2 regions of the Marinobacter sp. MDS2 genome follow, and region 2 is predicted to be linked to the other one. Evidence: riboswitches for the same ligand, from Rfam matches in the RefSeq annotation. Region 2 holds a riboswitch; the other holds the start of a gene.
What was found. Region 2 has a riboswitch for thiamine pyrophosphate ahead of thiC (phosphomethylpyrimidine synthase ThiC). Riboswitches for the same ligand answer to the same signal wherever they lie in the genome.

Region 1 (3,416 bases), on a different contig from region 2:
GGTTAGCCGAGGCCAGAATCATTAATGCCACCGCAACCGATGCCAAACCGGCGGGCAAGGCAATCAGCAAGCTGCGCCCGGTAGCGGGTAACAGTTGTTTATAGATGGGCACGCCGGCATCGAGTGCCAACAGTGCCGGTAATCCACGGATGCCGATCGCCAATAAGGGTAGCAGCAAGAACAAGCTGAACAAGGCCAGTAAGGCTGCAGCCAGCAACGGTTGGGCACGCCAGGCTCTCAACGGCACAGCGTGAGAAACTTGCCGGTTGGGAAGAAGTGCGGATTCCACGCGCTGGCGAAACACCAACCACCACAAGCTACCGCAAATCAACAATTGAATGACCGCTAAAACGGCAGCCTGTGGGAAGTCGAACTCAAACCGCAGAGCCTGATAAATCGCCACTTCCAGTGTGGTGGCCGAGGGGCCTCCACCGAGAGTCATGATGATGGCAAAACTGGTAAAGCATAAGGTGAAGACCAAGGCGCTCAGCCCCGGTAACACGGCGCGCAGGGCTGGCCATTCAACCGAACGCCAGAGCCACCAGCCACGAAGCCCAAGTTGCGATGCTATACGGAGTCGCGCTGGCGAGATGGCTTCCAGCGATTGCAGCATCACTCGTGCGGCTAACGGCGCGTTAAAGAACACATGAGCGAGTAAAATGCCGTTCAGCCCATAAAGATTCCAGCCGTTTCCGGGCAACCATTCGTTCAACAAACCGGTAGCCCAGCCTTGCCGGCCATACACGCCAATAATGCCTGAAACCGCAACGATGGTCGGCAGTACAAGGCTGAGTTCCATCACCCGAAGTAACGCCGAACGGCCCGGAAAACGCCGGTACCTTGCCAAGGCTCGGGCTATGGGGAGCGCCAGTGCCAGGCTAAGCAAAACCGACAAGGTCGCCTGCCAAACCGTAAACCACACCACACCCCGCAAATAACGGCTGTTGAGAACCGTTGAGAGGTCAAGGCCGCCTGCGGTCAACACCATACTGCCAAGACCAAGGGCAACCAGTATCAACAAAGCCAACCCGATTAGCTGACCCGGGATGAGCTGCCATCCCGGGTGGCTGAAGGGCGCTTTCGTGGGTGTGGAGTGCATAGGGTTATCGGGTCATCGCATCCAGCCAGTTGTTAACGAGCTGGCGGCGTTGCCCGGCAACCTCTGCAGGGGGAAGGAAAAAAGTGTGTTCAGGGGTAATCAGCCGGTCGAAAACACTGGGTAGATCGTCGCCCAGATCAATGGCCGGGTACATGACGTTCTTGAGCGGGATGTGCGTTTGAAACTCCGGGGTCAACATGAAATCCAGAAAACTCCGCGCCAGCGTTTTCTGATCGGAAGACTCAACCAGCGCTGCCACTTCGACTTGCAGGTAGTGACCTTCGTCAAATTGAACGGCTTGGTAACGGTCGGTCTTATCCACCGCCATGTGATAGGCGGGCGAAGTGCTGTACGAGAGAATCATCGGGGCTTCGCCGTTCATGAACAGCGAGAAGTAGCCATCGCTCCAGCTTTGAGTGGTGGCCAGAACCTTGTCATTCAACTGCGCCCACTTGGCAGAGGCTTCCTCGCCGTAGACGGAATGCATCCACAGTAACAGGCCGAGCCCCGGGGTGCTGGTGCGGGGGTCCTGAATAATGATCTTCAGATCATCGGGTGCGTTGATGAGTTCTTCAAAGCTGGTGGGCGGTTCGGGCAGCTGTTGGGTGTCGTACACAAACGCAAAGTAACCCCAGTCATAAGGGATGAAGTGGGCGTCGTCCCAGTCGATAGGCAAGTCCAGTGCTTCTAAAGACCGCCCGTGCTCACCTATAAGGCCGGTTCGAAGAGCGGTTTCCATGGTGGCGGTATCCAGCCCCAGAACCAGATCGGCCGGAGTTGAAGCACCTTCCAATCGCAGCCTTTGCAAAATATCACCACCGCTGTTCAGTACCGTGTAATTGAGCGTGCAGTCACATTGCTTCTCGAAAGCCTCTTTAACGCCGGGCCCGGGGCCCCATTCAGCCGCGAACGACGGATGGGTATACACGTTTAAAACAGTACGGTCGGCGGAGTGCGCGGCCAAAGGCAAGGTCATGGCCAGCAGCAAAAGGGATAGGCGATAAAACATATGCGGCATCCTTATAAGAGGGGGCCATGCCGCGGCGCACACTGTGATGTTCAGCGTGACTCAATTCCTTCGTCGGCATTATCCGTGTCAGGTTCCGCGGGTGTGGTCTCAGCCCTTTAACGAGGGCACCCCGTTGAGTTACCGGGATTCTACCATGGCGCCGGGGCAGGACAAATTCGAGGTGTTTGTAGGCTAAAGGTTAAAAAATGTACGGAAACACGAAAGTCTAAAAGTTCGCTGTTAGAATGAGGCACTTTTCAGCCAGCTACAAAGCTATTCCAACTTTTGAGGTTATGTGCGTATGTCTTTGCACACCAAACGACGCCCTTTTACATGGTTATCGGGCTTGGCATTACTTGTGTCGTTTTCCGTACAAGCGAATGCCTCATCCTTTGATAAAGCTCTGCTCGATAAGTTGGGAGAGTCTGCACCTTACTTGAACCCCGAGGTGTTGGGCGCAGCGTATAAAGCAACCCAGTGCGCGGTGAACAATGGCGTTGCCATGCCCGAGCGGCTGGCGGTGATTGATTTTTCATTGCCATCCAGTGAAGAGCGTATGTGGATCTTCGATCTGAGCAAGGGCGATTTGTTGCTCAGGGATTTGGTTGCGCATGGAAAGAATTCCGGAAATTTGGAAGCCAGCGCCTTCTCGAACATCGAAGGCAGCCACCAGTCCAGCATCGGTTTGTTCAAAGGCAACGAAAGCTACAGTGGAACCCATGGTTACGCGCTGAGACTGGACGGATTGGAGCCTGGGGTAAACGACCTGGCCCGCCAAAGAGCCATTGTGATTCATGGCGCAGATTACGTTAGCCCCGATTGGGTGGCAGACTATGGGCGGATTGGCCGCAGCCACGGCTGCCCGGCAGTAGACCGAAAAGTGATTCGCTCAGTTGTTGATAATCTGAAGGGAGGGCAGCTGGTATTCACCTACTATCCGGATCAGGAGTGGCTTCAGAGTTCCAGCTTCCTGAATTGCGATGCCCCCGCCCAAGTGGCCGAAGCCACTCCGGCGCAGGGTAATAACTCGTAAGCCAACGAGCGTTCTTAGGAACCCAGCGTTGAGAAGCGCAGATTGTGCTTCTCAACTAATTCGGTTGGCACGTTCTCATCGCTGTAGTCTCTGAACGGCTCCTTGTTCATCATCTTCTGAAGACCTTCCAAAGTTCGAATGGGCGCATCGGTAGCGACCATGTTGGCAATCCATGCCGGAACCAGCCCACCCGGATCTACCTGCGTCGTGAACGTAATGCGTGTCCAGCCGTCTGCCAATGGCTCAAGGTAAAAACTGTTGTTCAGCATTGGAAT
Region 2 (3,416 bases):
ACCAACAGGCTAGGAGACGTAAAGCACCAAAGTCAGACCTTGTCGTAAAGCTTAGAGCCAGACTCCACAAACTCGCGGGATTTTTCCTGCATGCCTGCGTCGATGGCACTCACTTCATCCATGCCCTGCTCTGCTGCGTAATCCCGTACTTCCTGTGAGATCTTCATGGAGCAGAACTTCGGCCCGCACATCGAGCAGAAGTGGGCCACTTTGGCAGAGTCTTTCGGCAAGGTTTCGTCGTGGAACTCCCGAGCCGTGTCTGGGTCCAGCGCCAGGTTGAACTGATCTTCCCAGCGGAACTCAAACCGAGCTTTGGACAACGCATTATCACGAATCTGTGCACCCGGATGGCCTTTCGCCAAGTCAGCCGCGTGGGCTGCAATTTTATAGGTGATGATGCCGGTTTTAACGTCATCCTTATTGGGCAAGCCCAAGTGCTCTTTCGGCGTGACGTAGCAGAGCATGGCACAACCGAACCAGCCAATCATCGCTGCACCGATGCCCGAGGTGATGTGGTCATAACCCGGTGCAATGTCTGTGGTCAGAGGTCCGAGGGTGTAGAACGGCGCTTCGTCACAACACTCCAGCTGCTTGTCCATATTCTCTTTGATCAAGTGCATGGGCACGTGGCCGGGGCCTTCGATCATGCATTGCACGTCGTGCTTCCAGGCAATCTTGGTGAGTTCACCCAAAGTTTCCAATTCACCGAACTGCGCTTCGTCGTTGGCATCGGCGATGGAGCCTGGACGCAAGCCGTCGCCGAGGCTGAAGGACACGTCATAAGCCTTCATGATTTCGCAGATGTCTTCGAAGTGTTCGTAAAGAAAACTTTCTTTGTGATGCGCCAGGCACCACTTGGCCATGATGGAACCACCACGAGAGACGATGCCAGTCGTCCGCTTCGCAGTCAGCGGCACGTGATGCAGGCGCACGCCGGCATGAATGGTGAAGTAATCCACACCTTGCTCGGCCTGTTCGATCAGGGTATCGCGGAAGATTTCCCACGTCAGGTCTTCGGCTACGCCGCCGACTTTTTCAAGCGCCTGATAAATCGGCACGGTGCCGATGGGAACCGGAGAGTTCCGGATGATCCACTCGCGGGTTTCGTGGATGTTCTTGCCGGTGGATAAGTCCATCACAGTGTCTGAGCCCCAACGGATACCCCAGGTCAACTTCTCGACTTCTTCTTCAATGGAAGACGTGACCGCGGAGTTACCGATGTTGCCGTTGATCTTAACCAGAAAATTACGCCCGATGATCATCGGTTCGGTTTCCGGGTGGTTAATGTTGGCGGGGATGATTGCCCGGCCCCGTGCCACTTCTTCACGAACAAATTCCGGAGTGATTTCCGCCGGCAGGCTGGCACCAAACGACTGGCCCGGGTGCTGATCATCCACCAGCCCCTGCTCACGGGCTTCTTGGAGTTTCATGTTTTCCCGAATGGCGATGTATTCCATTTCCGGGGTGATGATGCCTTGGCGGGCGTAGTGCATCTGAGTGACATTCTTGCCGGGCTTCGCCTTGAACGGCTTTCGCTCGTCCATAAAACGAAGCGGGTCCAGAAGTGGATCTTTCATGCGGCGGCGGGTGAATTCGGAGGTGTAGCCATCCAGCCGTTCAACATCGCCACGTTCGGCAATCCAGTTGGCACGAACTGGCGCCAAACCTTTGCGCAGGTCGATTGTTGCTTCCGGGTCGGTGTAGGGGCCAGACGTGTCGTACACCAGCACCGGCGCATTCTTCTCGCCGCCCATTTCAGTCGGGGTGTCACCCACCGTAATTTCCCGCATTGGCACCCGAATATCAGCTCGGCTACCCTGCACATAGATTTTTCGTGAGCTTGGTAATGGTTTGATTGCTGCCGAATCCACTTTTGCGGAGTCGCTGAGGTATGCTGGTATGTCCGTCATGTCTGCTCCCAGGATATCTGAGGTGTCAGGTCGCGCATGACGGAGCACTGCCAAAACGCCTTTTAGGGCTGCTTGGCACTGTTCGTGCGGTCTTAATCCCTACGCCGGTATTATCCGGATCAGGTCGCGGGTTCTGCGTTGCAATCTCAGCCTATCGCCCGAATTTGGCGATTCAGCACCCCGTCAAGACGCGAAGATAGAATTCGTTGCTCCCACAAAGTGTGAGCATCTCAAGTGTAGAGACGGGGCACATTATTGTCCATAATGTGCCACCGATACTTTTGGCCCATACTGTCGCATTAATATTCGGCACGATGGCCTTACGATCCTTGTATCCAGATTACGGATGCCCGGAGACAGTTTGTCAGGAGATACAATGAAAAAACGCTTACTTCCAGGACTGATCACCCTGCTTGCAGCACAGCCTGCATTTTCTCTGGATTTGATGGAGACTTACGAAAAGGCGCTGTCTTACGACTCGGGCATTGCGTCGGCCAACGCGCGCTTTCAATCTCAGCAAGCGGCCAGTGACGTAAGCAAAAGCACACTGCTGCCTCAGATCGGCGCTTATGCCGAAGCCAACCACATCGACTTCGAGGCGGACAATGGTCAAGGCAGTGACAGTTACAAGTCTCTGAATTACGGCGTGCAACTCACCCAGCCTATTTTCCGGGCCGATAACTGGTTCCGCTACGACGCCAGTAAATTCCAGACCGAAGCCGCGCAAGCCCAGTATAACCTGGCACAGCAGCAGCTCATTCTTGATGTGGCAACGGCTTACTTCAACGTGTTGCGCGCCCAGGATACCGTAACCACCGCGCAAGCCACCGAAGCGGCCATTCAGCGCCAGTTCGAACAAGCACAGGAACGCTACGATGTGGGCCTGATTGCCATTACCGAGGTGTATGAAGCGCGCGCCAGCTACGATGACAGCAAGAGCCTGCGCATCGCCGCTGAAAACCAGTTGAACGTAGCCCGGGAACAGCTGGCCCGCCTGACCGGCGAATATGCCGCCGATCTGGAAAATCTGCGGGAAAACTTTCCGCTAGGTCGCCCAAATCCGATGGACCCGGCATCCTGGGAAGCTACGGCACTCGATCAGAACTGGTCTATCCAGGCAGCCATATACCAGCTGAACGCCAGCGAAGCCAATCTGAAAGTGGCCAAATCCGGCCACATGCCAACGCTTGATCTGGTGGCGTCCTACGGTGAAACTGAGCTTGAAAACGCCAAAATGCCGCAGCAGGAAGGTACGCAAGGCGTTATCGGGCTAAAGTTGAATGTGCCGCTGTATATGGGCGGTGGTACCCAAGCCGGTGTTCGCCAGCAACGCTCTCTGGTAACGGTTGCTGAGCAGGACCTGAACACGGTTCGCCGGGATGTGCAGGTGAATACTCGCAGCCTGTTCCTGACCGTCAACAACAACGTGGAAACCGCTTCTGCGCTTGAACAGACGATCATCTCACGCCGCAGTGCTCTGGATGCAACACGCGCTGGATACGATGT

Region 1: another riboswitch for thiamine pyrophosphate. It lies ahead of thiB (thiamine ABC transporter substrate binding subunit); the one in region 2 lies ahead of thiC (phosphomethylpyrimidine synthase ThiC).

Annotation. Positions count from the first base shown of each region.
Region 1 covers NZ_JAVAJF010000003.1:279,674-283,089, forward strand. Annotated here, with positions in the region: gene thiP (thiamine/thiamine pyrophosphate ABC transporter permease) at 1-1,099, opposite strand, end outside; gene thiB (thiamine ABC transporter substrate binding subunit) at 1,104-2,108, opposite strand; TPP riboswitch at 2,156-2,251, opposite strand; gene Q9245_RS14520 (murein L,D-transpeptidase catalytic domain family protein) at 2,410-3,141, shown strand; gene Q9245_RS14525 (START domain-containing protein) at 3,156-3,416, opposite strand, start outside.
Region 2 covers NZ_JAVAJF010000004.1:105,553-108,968, forward strand. Annotated here, with positions in the region: gene thiC (phosphomethylpyrimidine synthase ThiC) at 33-1,910, opposite strand; TPP riboswitch at 1,990-2,103, opposite strand; gene Q9245_RS15000 (TolC family outer membrane protein) at 2,287-3,416, shown strand, end outside.